One region of the Rhizobium sp. 01T437 genome, then DNA from elsewhere that is predicted to be linked to it. Evidence: predicted binding sites of a transcription regulator. Region 1 holds the regulator's gene; the other holds the start of a gene.
What was found. Region 1 encodes HrcA, which represses chaperone genes, less so after heat shock. Its sites were predicted from a motif close to GTTAGCACTCNCNNNNNGNGAGTGCTAAC; they were not measured.
Positions count from the first base shown of each region.

Region 1 (3,610 bases):
GCTGGTTGGCGAAGATGCCGCAGGAGATCGCCGCGACATGATCCTTCAGCACGCGGTCGGCCTTGATCATGTTGCGGGTTTCCATCCAGCGCAGGCAATCGTAAAGCGCAATCCAGCCACCGGTGATCGAGGCAGTGCGCGTGCCGCCATCCGCCTGGATGACATCGCAGTCGAGCGTGATCTGGCGTTCGCCGAGCGCGGTCAGATCGACCACGGCACGCAGCGAGCGGCCGATGAGGCGCTGGATTTCCTGCGTGCGGCCGCCCTGCTTGCCGGCAGCAGCTTCGCGCTTCATGCGCTCGCCGGTTGCGCGCGGCAGCATGCCATACTCGGCCGTGACCCAGCCCTTGCCTGTGTTGCGCAGCCACGGCGGCGTCTTGTCTTCGAGGCTTGCCGTGCAGAGCACGTGTGTGTCGCCGAACTTTACCAGGCAGGAACCTTCCGCATGCTTGGAAAAATTGCGCTCGAAGGAGACCTTGCGCATCTGGTCTGTTTTTCTGCCTGAGGGCCGCATTCTCTTCTCCTGAAACATGATGCCGAAAAGGGTAAGCGCTTCTCGGGCAATGTCTGCATGCATCGTATCGTCGCCCGCTTCTACGATTGGCTGCGTGCATTTGCAAATTCCCTTTTGCCACGGGGGGCAGATTGGCTATATTTCCCTGACATCATTCAATGCGGGTGCGAAAAGTTCATGAGCTACAGGTCGACATCAATTTCGGATGCCGTGGCTGCTCTGGATGAACGATCGAAGGAAATTTTCCGGCGCATCGTCGAAGGCTACCTGGAGCATGGCGAGCCCTTGGGCTCCCGCAATCTTTCGCGCCTTCTGCCCATGTCTCTGTCGCCTGCCTCCGTTCGCAATGTCATGAGCGATCTGGAAGAGCTCGGGCTTATCTATTCTCCGCATGTCAGCGCCGGCCGCCTGCCGACCCAGATCGGCCTGCGCTTCTTCGTCGATGCCTTCATGCAGGTCGGCGATCTCTCCGTCGAGGAGCGTGCCAGCATCGACCGCCAGGTCCGGGCCGGAAGCCGCGACAATCCGGTGGAATCGATGATGAACGAGGCAAGCCGCATGCTCTCGGGCATTTCGCGTGGCGCTGGCCTCGTCATAACGTCCAAGAGCGACCCGGTTTTGAAGCATGTCGAGTTCATCCGCCTGGAGCCTACCAAGGCGCTGGCCGTGCTCGTCGGCGATCATGATCAGATAGAAAACCGCATCATCGAGCTGCCTGCGGGCGTTACCTCCTCGCAGCTCACCGAAGCCGCCAATTTTCTCAACGCGCACATGACCGGCCAGACGCTGCCGGAATTGCGCCTGCAATTGAGCCGGCTGAAAGATGAAGTTCGCCACGAGCTCGACGCGTTGTCGCGAGATCTCGTGGAGCGCGGCATTGCCGTATGGGCAGGCAGCTCGGACGAGACCAAGCCTGCACAGCTCATCATCCGCGGCCGCGCAAACCTGCTGGAAGGCGTGGGCGGGGCGGAAGACCTCGACCGGCTGCGCCTTCTCTTCGATGACCTCGAGAAGAAGGACAGCTTGATCGAACTCCTGAACCTTGCCGAAAGCGGGCCGGGCGTGCGCATTTTCATCGGTTCGGAAAACAAGCTCTTCTCACTTTCCGGCTCCTCGCTCATTGTGGCGCCTTATCGCGATGACGACGACCGCATCGTCGGCGCGGTCGGCGTGATCGGTCCCACGCGGCTCAATTATTCCCGCATCGTGCCGATGGTGGACTATACGGCCCAGCTCGTGTCGCGCCTTTCACGCGGATCTCTCTGATCCCTTGCGCGAAACCGGCGGAATTTTAGCTTCTTCGTCACGCAGACTTGATTTTTTCCGGCCAAACATCGATATCGGGCGCATCTGAGAATACACGAACCGGAGACCGTCATGACTGATGAAACGACGAAGAACGGACCTGACGCGGCTGCGGCGGAAGCCACAGCCGACGCCGCCGCAAACGTCGAGAATGAAGCCGTGAAGGAAGCAGTTGCAGGCGAACCGGATGCGCTTGAGCTTCTGAAGGCCGAGAATACCGAATTGCGCGACCGCTATCTGCGGCTTGCCGCTGAAATGGATAATCTGCGGCGCCGTACAGAGCGCGAAGTCAAGGACGCCAAGTCCTATTCCGTCGCAGGCTTCGCCCGCGACATGCTGGCCGTCTCGGACAATCTGCGCCGTGCGATCGACGCCATTCCGCCCGAGGTCAGGGCTGCTGCCGACGCCGGCCTGATGACGCTGATCGAAGGTGTCGAGATGACCGAGCGTTCCATGCTCTCGGCTCTCGAGCGCCACGGCGTTCGTAAGCTGGAGCCGGTCGGCCAGAAGTTCGATCCGAACTTCCATCAGGCGATGTTCGAAGTGCCGAATACCGAAGTGCCGAACAATACGGTCGTACAGGTCGTACAGGCCGGTTTCTCCATCGGTGAGCGCGTGCTGCGCCCGGCCATGGTCGGCGTCGCCAAGGGTGGTCCGAAACTCGTGGAAGCCGAGGCCAACTCGGTTCTGGACGAGAAGGACGCCTAAGACAAAGGACGTCTGACAATTAAGAAAGGCCGCGCGAGCGGCCTTTTTGGCTCCTGTCTAATCTTGGCGGATCATATCCGCGCAAAGCGCTCGATCAGCAGATCGAAAAAGCCGTCGGCATCGACGTAGCGCATGACCTTCGCATTGCGCTTGCGCTCGGTCACATGCCACCAGTCGACAACGGTCATGCCGACGGTCAGCTCCGACGCTACCTCGATCTCGACATTGCAGTCCCGGCCCTTGAAGAGCTCAGGCTTCAGAAGGTAGGCGACCGTCGTCGGGTCGTGAAGCGGGCCGCCATCCGAGCCATATTTTTCGATGTCGAAGCGCTCGAAGAATTCCAGCATCTCCACCATCGCCTTGGCGGGCGCCGTGCCGATTTCGGCCATGCGCTTGACGCGGTCCTTCCGAGTCAAAAGCTGATGCGTCACGTCGAGCGGCATCATGACGACGGGCACGCCTGAGCGGAACACGATATCGGCGGCTTCCGGATCGACATAGATGTTGAATTCAGCAGCCGGCGTGATGTTGCCGCCTTCAAAGAAGCCACCGCCCATCATCACAAGTTCGTGGATACGCGGCACGATGTCAGGCGCTTTCTGGAAGGCCAGGCCGATATTGGTCAGCGGTCCGAGCGTGCAGAGCGTGACGGTGCCTTCCGGCTCGCGTCGCAGCGTTTCGATGATGAAGTCGACGGAATGCTGCGCCTGCAGCGGCATCGTCGGCTCAGGAAGGGTAGGGCCGTCGAGACCCGTCTTGCCATGCACGTGCTCGGCGGTGACGAGCTTGCGGGCGATCGGCCGGTCGGCGCCGGCAAAGACCTTGATATCAGTCCGCTCGCAAAGCTCGCAGATGATGCGCGCATTGCGGCTTGTCAGCGACAGCGGCACGTTACCGGCGACAGTGGTGATGCCCAACACGTCAAGCTCTTCGGGGCTGCCGAAGGCCAGCATGATCGCGGCAGCATCGTCCTGGCCGGGATCGGTGTCGATAATGATTTTTCTCGGTTCTGCCATCCGGGTAGTTCCATCCTCTGGTGCGCGTCGCTCTAGCATGCACCTTTTCATTGTCTTCACGCTCCCG
Region 1 is NZ_JBFTPM010000006.1:271,415-275,024, reverse strand. It holds gene rph (ribonuclease PH) at 1-514, opposite strand, end outside; gene hrcA (heat-inducible transcriptional repressor HrcA) at 692-1,780, shown strand; gene grpE (nucleotide exchange factor GrpE) at 1,892-2,527, shown strand; gene AC1DM5_RS14365 (nucleoside hydrolase) at 2,599-3,543, opposite strand.

Region 2 (3,213 bases), on a different contig from region 1:
TCGATGTCGGACTTGGCGCCAGCGCCGTCGACGATCGTGGTGTTTTCCTTGGAGATCGAAACCTTCTTGGTGCGGCCGAGCATGTCGAGGGTGACAGACTCGAGCTTGATGCCGAGGTCTTCGGAAATGACAGTGCCGCCCGTCAGGATAGCGATGTCTTCCAGCATGGCCTTGCGGCGATCGCCGAAGCCCGGAGCCTTGACGGCAGCAATCTTCAGGCCGCCGCGCAGCTTGTTGACGACGAGGGTCGCAAGAGCTTCGCCTTCGACGTCTTCAGCGATGATGAGGAGCGGCTTGCCGGTCTGAACGACAGCTTCGAGAACCGGGAGCATGGACTGCAGGTTCGAGAGCTTCTTTTCGTGCAGCAGGATGAAGGCGTCTTCGAGGTCAGCAACCATTTTTTCCGGGTTGGTGACGAAGTACGGGCTCAGGTAGCCGCGGTCGAACTGCATGCCTTCGACGACTTCGAGCTCGGTCTCAGCGGTCTTGGCTTCTTCGACGGTGATGACACCTTCGTTGCCGACCTTCTGCATGGCTTCAGCAATGTCGAGACCGACCTGCTTGTCGCCGTTTGCGGAGATCGTGCCGACCTGGGCAACTTCTTCAGACGTGGAGATCTTCTTGGCCTTGGCCTGGAGATCCTTGACGACTTCAGCAACAGCGAGGTCGATGCCGCGCTTCAGGTCCATCGGGTTCATGCCGGCTGCAACAGCCTTGTTGCCTTCGCGAACGATGGCCTGTGCGAGAACCGTGGCGGTCGTGGTGCCGTCGCCGGCGATGTCGTTGGTCTTCGAGGCAACTTCGCGGACCATCTGGGCGCCCATATTTTCGAACTTGTCTTCGAGTTCGATTTCCTTGGCGACCGAAACACCGTCCTTGGTGATGCGCGGAGCGCCGAAGGACTTGTCGATAACGACGTTGCGGCCCTTCGGACCGAGCGTGACCTTCACTGCGTCAGCGAGGACGTCGACGCCGCGCAGCATCTTTTCGCGCGCGCTGCGGCCGAACTTTACTTCTTTAGCTGCCATTTTGAGAACTCCTGAAAAGGGGTGTCAGCGATTTCGATGAAAGACAATCGGCCGATTAGCCGATGATGCCCATGATGTCGGCTTCCTTCATGATCAGAAGGTCTTCGCCGTCGATCTTGACTTCCGTGCCCGACCACTTGCCGAACAGAACGCGGTCGCCAGCCTTGACGTCGAGCGGAACGATTTTGCCGGCTTCGTCACGAGCGCCGGAACCGACGGCGACGATTTCGCCTTCCTGCGGCTTTTCCTTGGCGGTGTCCGGGATGATGATGCCACCCTTGGTCTTCGCTTCGGATTCAACGCGACGGACGACGACGCGATCGTGAAGCGGGCGGAAATTGGTGCTTGCCATTGCTAATCCCTCGATCAAATGACATTCGCGGACCGGGTTGGTCCACAATGAAGGTGTTAGCACTCAACTCCCGTGAGTGCTACCGCCGTGCATTTAGGGATGGCTCCAGAAGGAGTCAAGAAGAGCCATCACGGATTTTTGTGCCGGAATTGTGGAGACAGGTAGGATTTGTCCAGCGTGGTTACCGAGCTTTGCTCACGTCCAGCTTTTGAACCTCCGGCGTTCTTTGCCTGACGCAGAAAATGCCTTGCCATTGAAGCCCGCCTTTGCAATGTCACCGGTGACAGAAAGCGAAGCAGGAAAGCGGAATGGCAAAGCGGATTGCGAACTTCTCCGAGATCACCGATCGATATGACGCGGTGCTCTGTGATGTCTGGGGTGTCGTGCATAACGGCGTCGATCCGTTTCCTAAGGCCGGCGAGGCGCTGCAGGCCGCCCGTGCCGCTGGCCTGACCGTCGTTCTCATCACCAATTCGCCGCGCGTCTCCTGGCAGGTCGTCGAGCAGCTGCGCCAGATCGGCGTGCCCGATAGCGCCTATGACCGCATCGTCACTTCGGGCGACGTCACCCGCGCGCTGATTGCCGAAGGTCCGCGTGAAGTCTTCCTGCTTGGCCCCGAGCGCGACAATCCGATCCTTGAAGGCCTCGATATCGAACGCGCTGCCGCCGGCGACGCCACATCCGTCGTCTGCACCGGCTTTTTCGACGACGAGACGCAGACGCCCGAGGATTACACGGACATGCTGCTGGACTTCAAAGCCCGTAATGTGCCGATGATCTGCGCCAATCCCGACCTTGTCGTCGAGCGCGGTCACCGCATCATTCCCTGCGCCGGCGCCATGGCCGCCTATTATGAGCAACTCGGAGGCTCCACCCGGATCGCTGGCAAGCCACACCGGCCGATCTATGAGGCCACACTTGCCGCTGCCCGCGAGGTCCGTGGTGATTTCCCGATCGACCGTGTGCTGGCGATCGGCGACGGCATGCCGACGGATGTTCGCGGCGCCTTGAATTATGGCCTCGACCTTCTTTACATCAGCGGTGGTATCCACGCGAAGGAATATACGCTGCACGGCGAGACCGACGAGGCGATCCTGCACGCCTATCTCGAACGGGAAAAGGCAGCGCCGAAGTGGTGGATGCCGCGCCTGGCATAAGAGAAAAGCAAGCCGATGACCGTTTTCCACCGCAATGAAACCCGTGATCCGCTGCCCGAGCATTTGAAGGGCGGTGTCATCGCCATCGGCAATTTCGACGGCGTCCATCGCGGCCATCAATCGGTGCTGAACCGGGCTCTCGATATCGCAAAAGAGCGGGGCATTCCCGCCCTGGTGCTGACCTTCGAGCCGCATCCACGCACCGTCTTCAAGCCGGATGCACCGGTCTTCCGCCTGACGCCGGCGCCGTTCAAGGCCCGCATCCTGGAAGAGTTGGGCTTCAACGCGGTCATTGAATACCCCTTCAATTACGAATTTTCACAGCGCTCGGCGGAAGAGTTCATCCATTCCATCCTGAAGGACTGGCTAGGCGCGTCCGAGGTGGTGACCGGCTTCGATTTCCATTTCGGCCGCGGCCGCGAGGGTGGGCCTGCCTTCCTGATGGATGCCGGCAACAGATATGGTTTCGGCGTCACCCTGATCGACGCCTTCCGCGACGAGAATACCGATGTCGTCTCATCGAGCCATATCCGCGCGCTGCTGAAGGAAGGCGATGTCTCCTCGGTCGCCGCCATGCTCGGCTATCATTATACGGTCCAGTCGAAGGTCATTGACGGAGAGAAGCTCGGCCGCCAGCTTGGCTTCCCGACCGCCAACATGCAGCTGCCGCCGGAAG
Region 2 is NZ_JBFTPM010000026.1:63,060-66,272, reverse strand. It holds partial or broken gene groEL (chaperonin GroEL) at 1-1,028, opposite strand, end outside; gene groES (co-chaperone GroES) at 1,084-1,380, opposite strand; gene AC1DM5_RS32215 (TIGR01459 family HAD-type hydrolase) at 1,689-2,537, shown strand; gene AC1DM5_RS32210 (bifunctional riboflavin kinase/FAD synthetase) at 2,553-3,213, shown strand, end outside.
Region 2: the regulator HrcA is predicted to act here: its motif matches at 1,436-1,464, upstream of groES (co-chaperone GroES).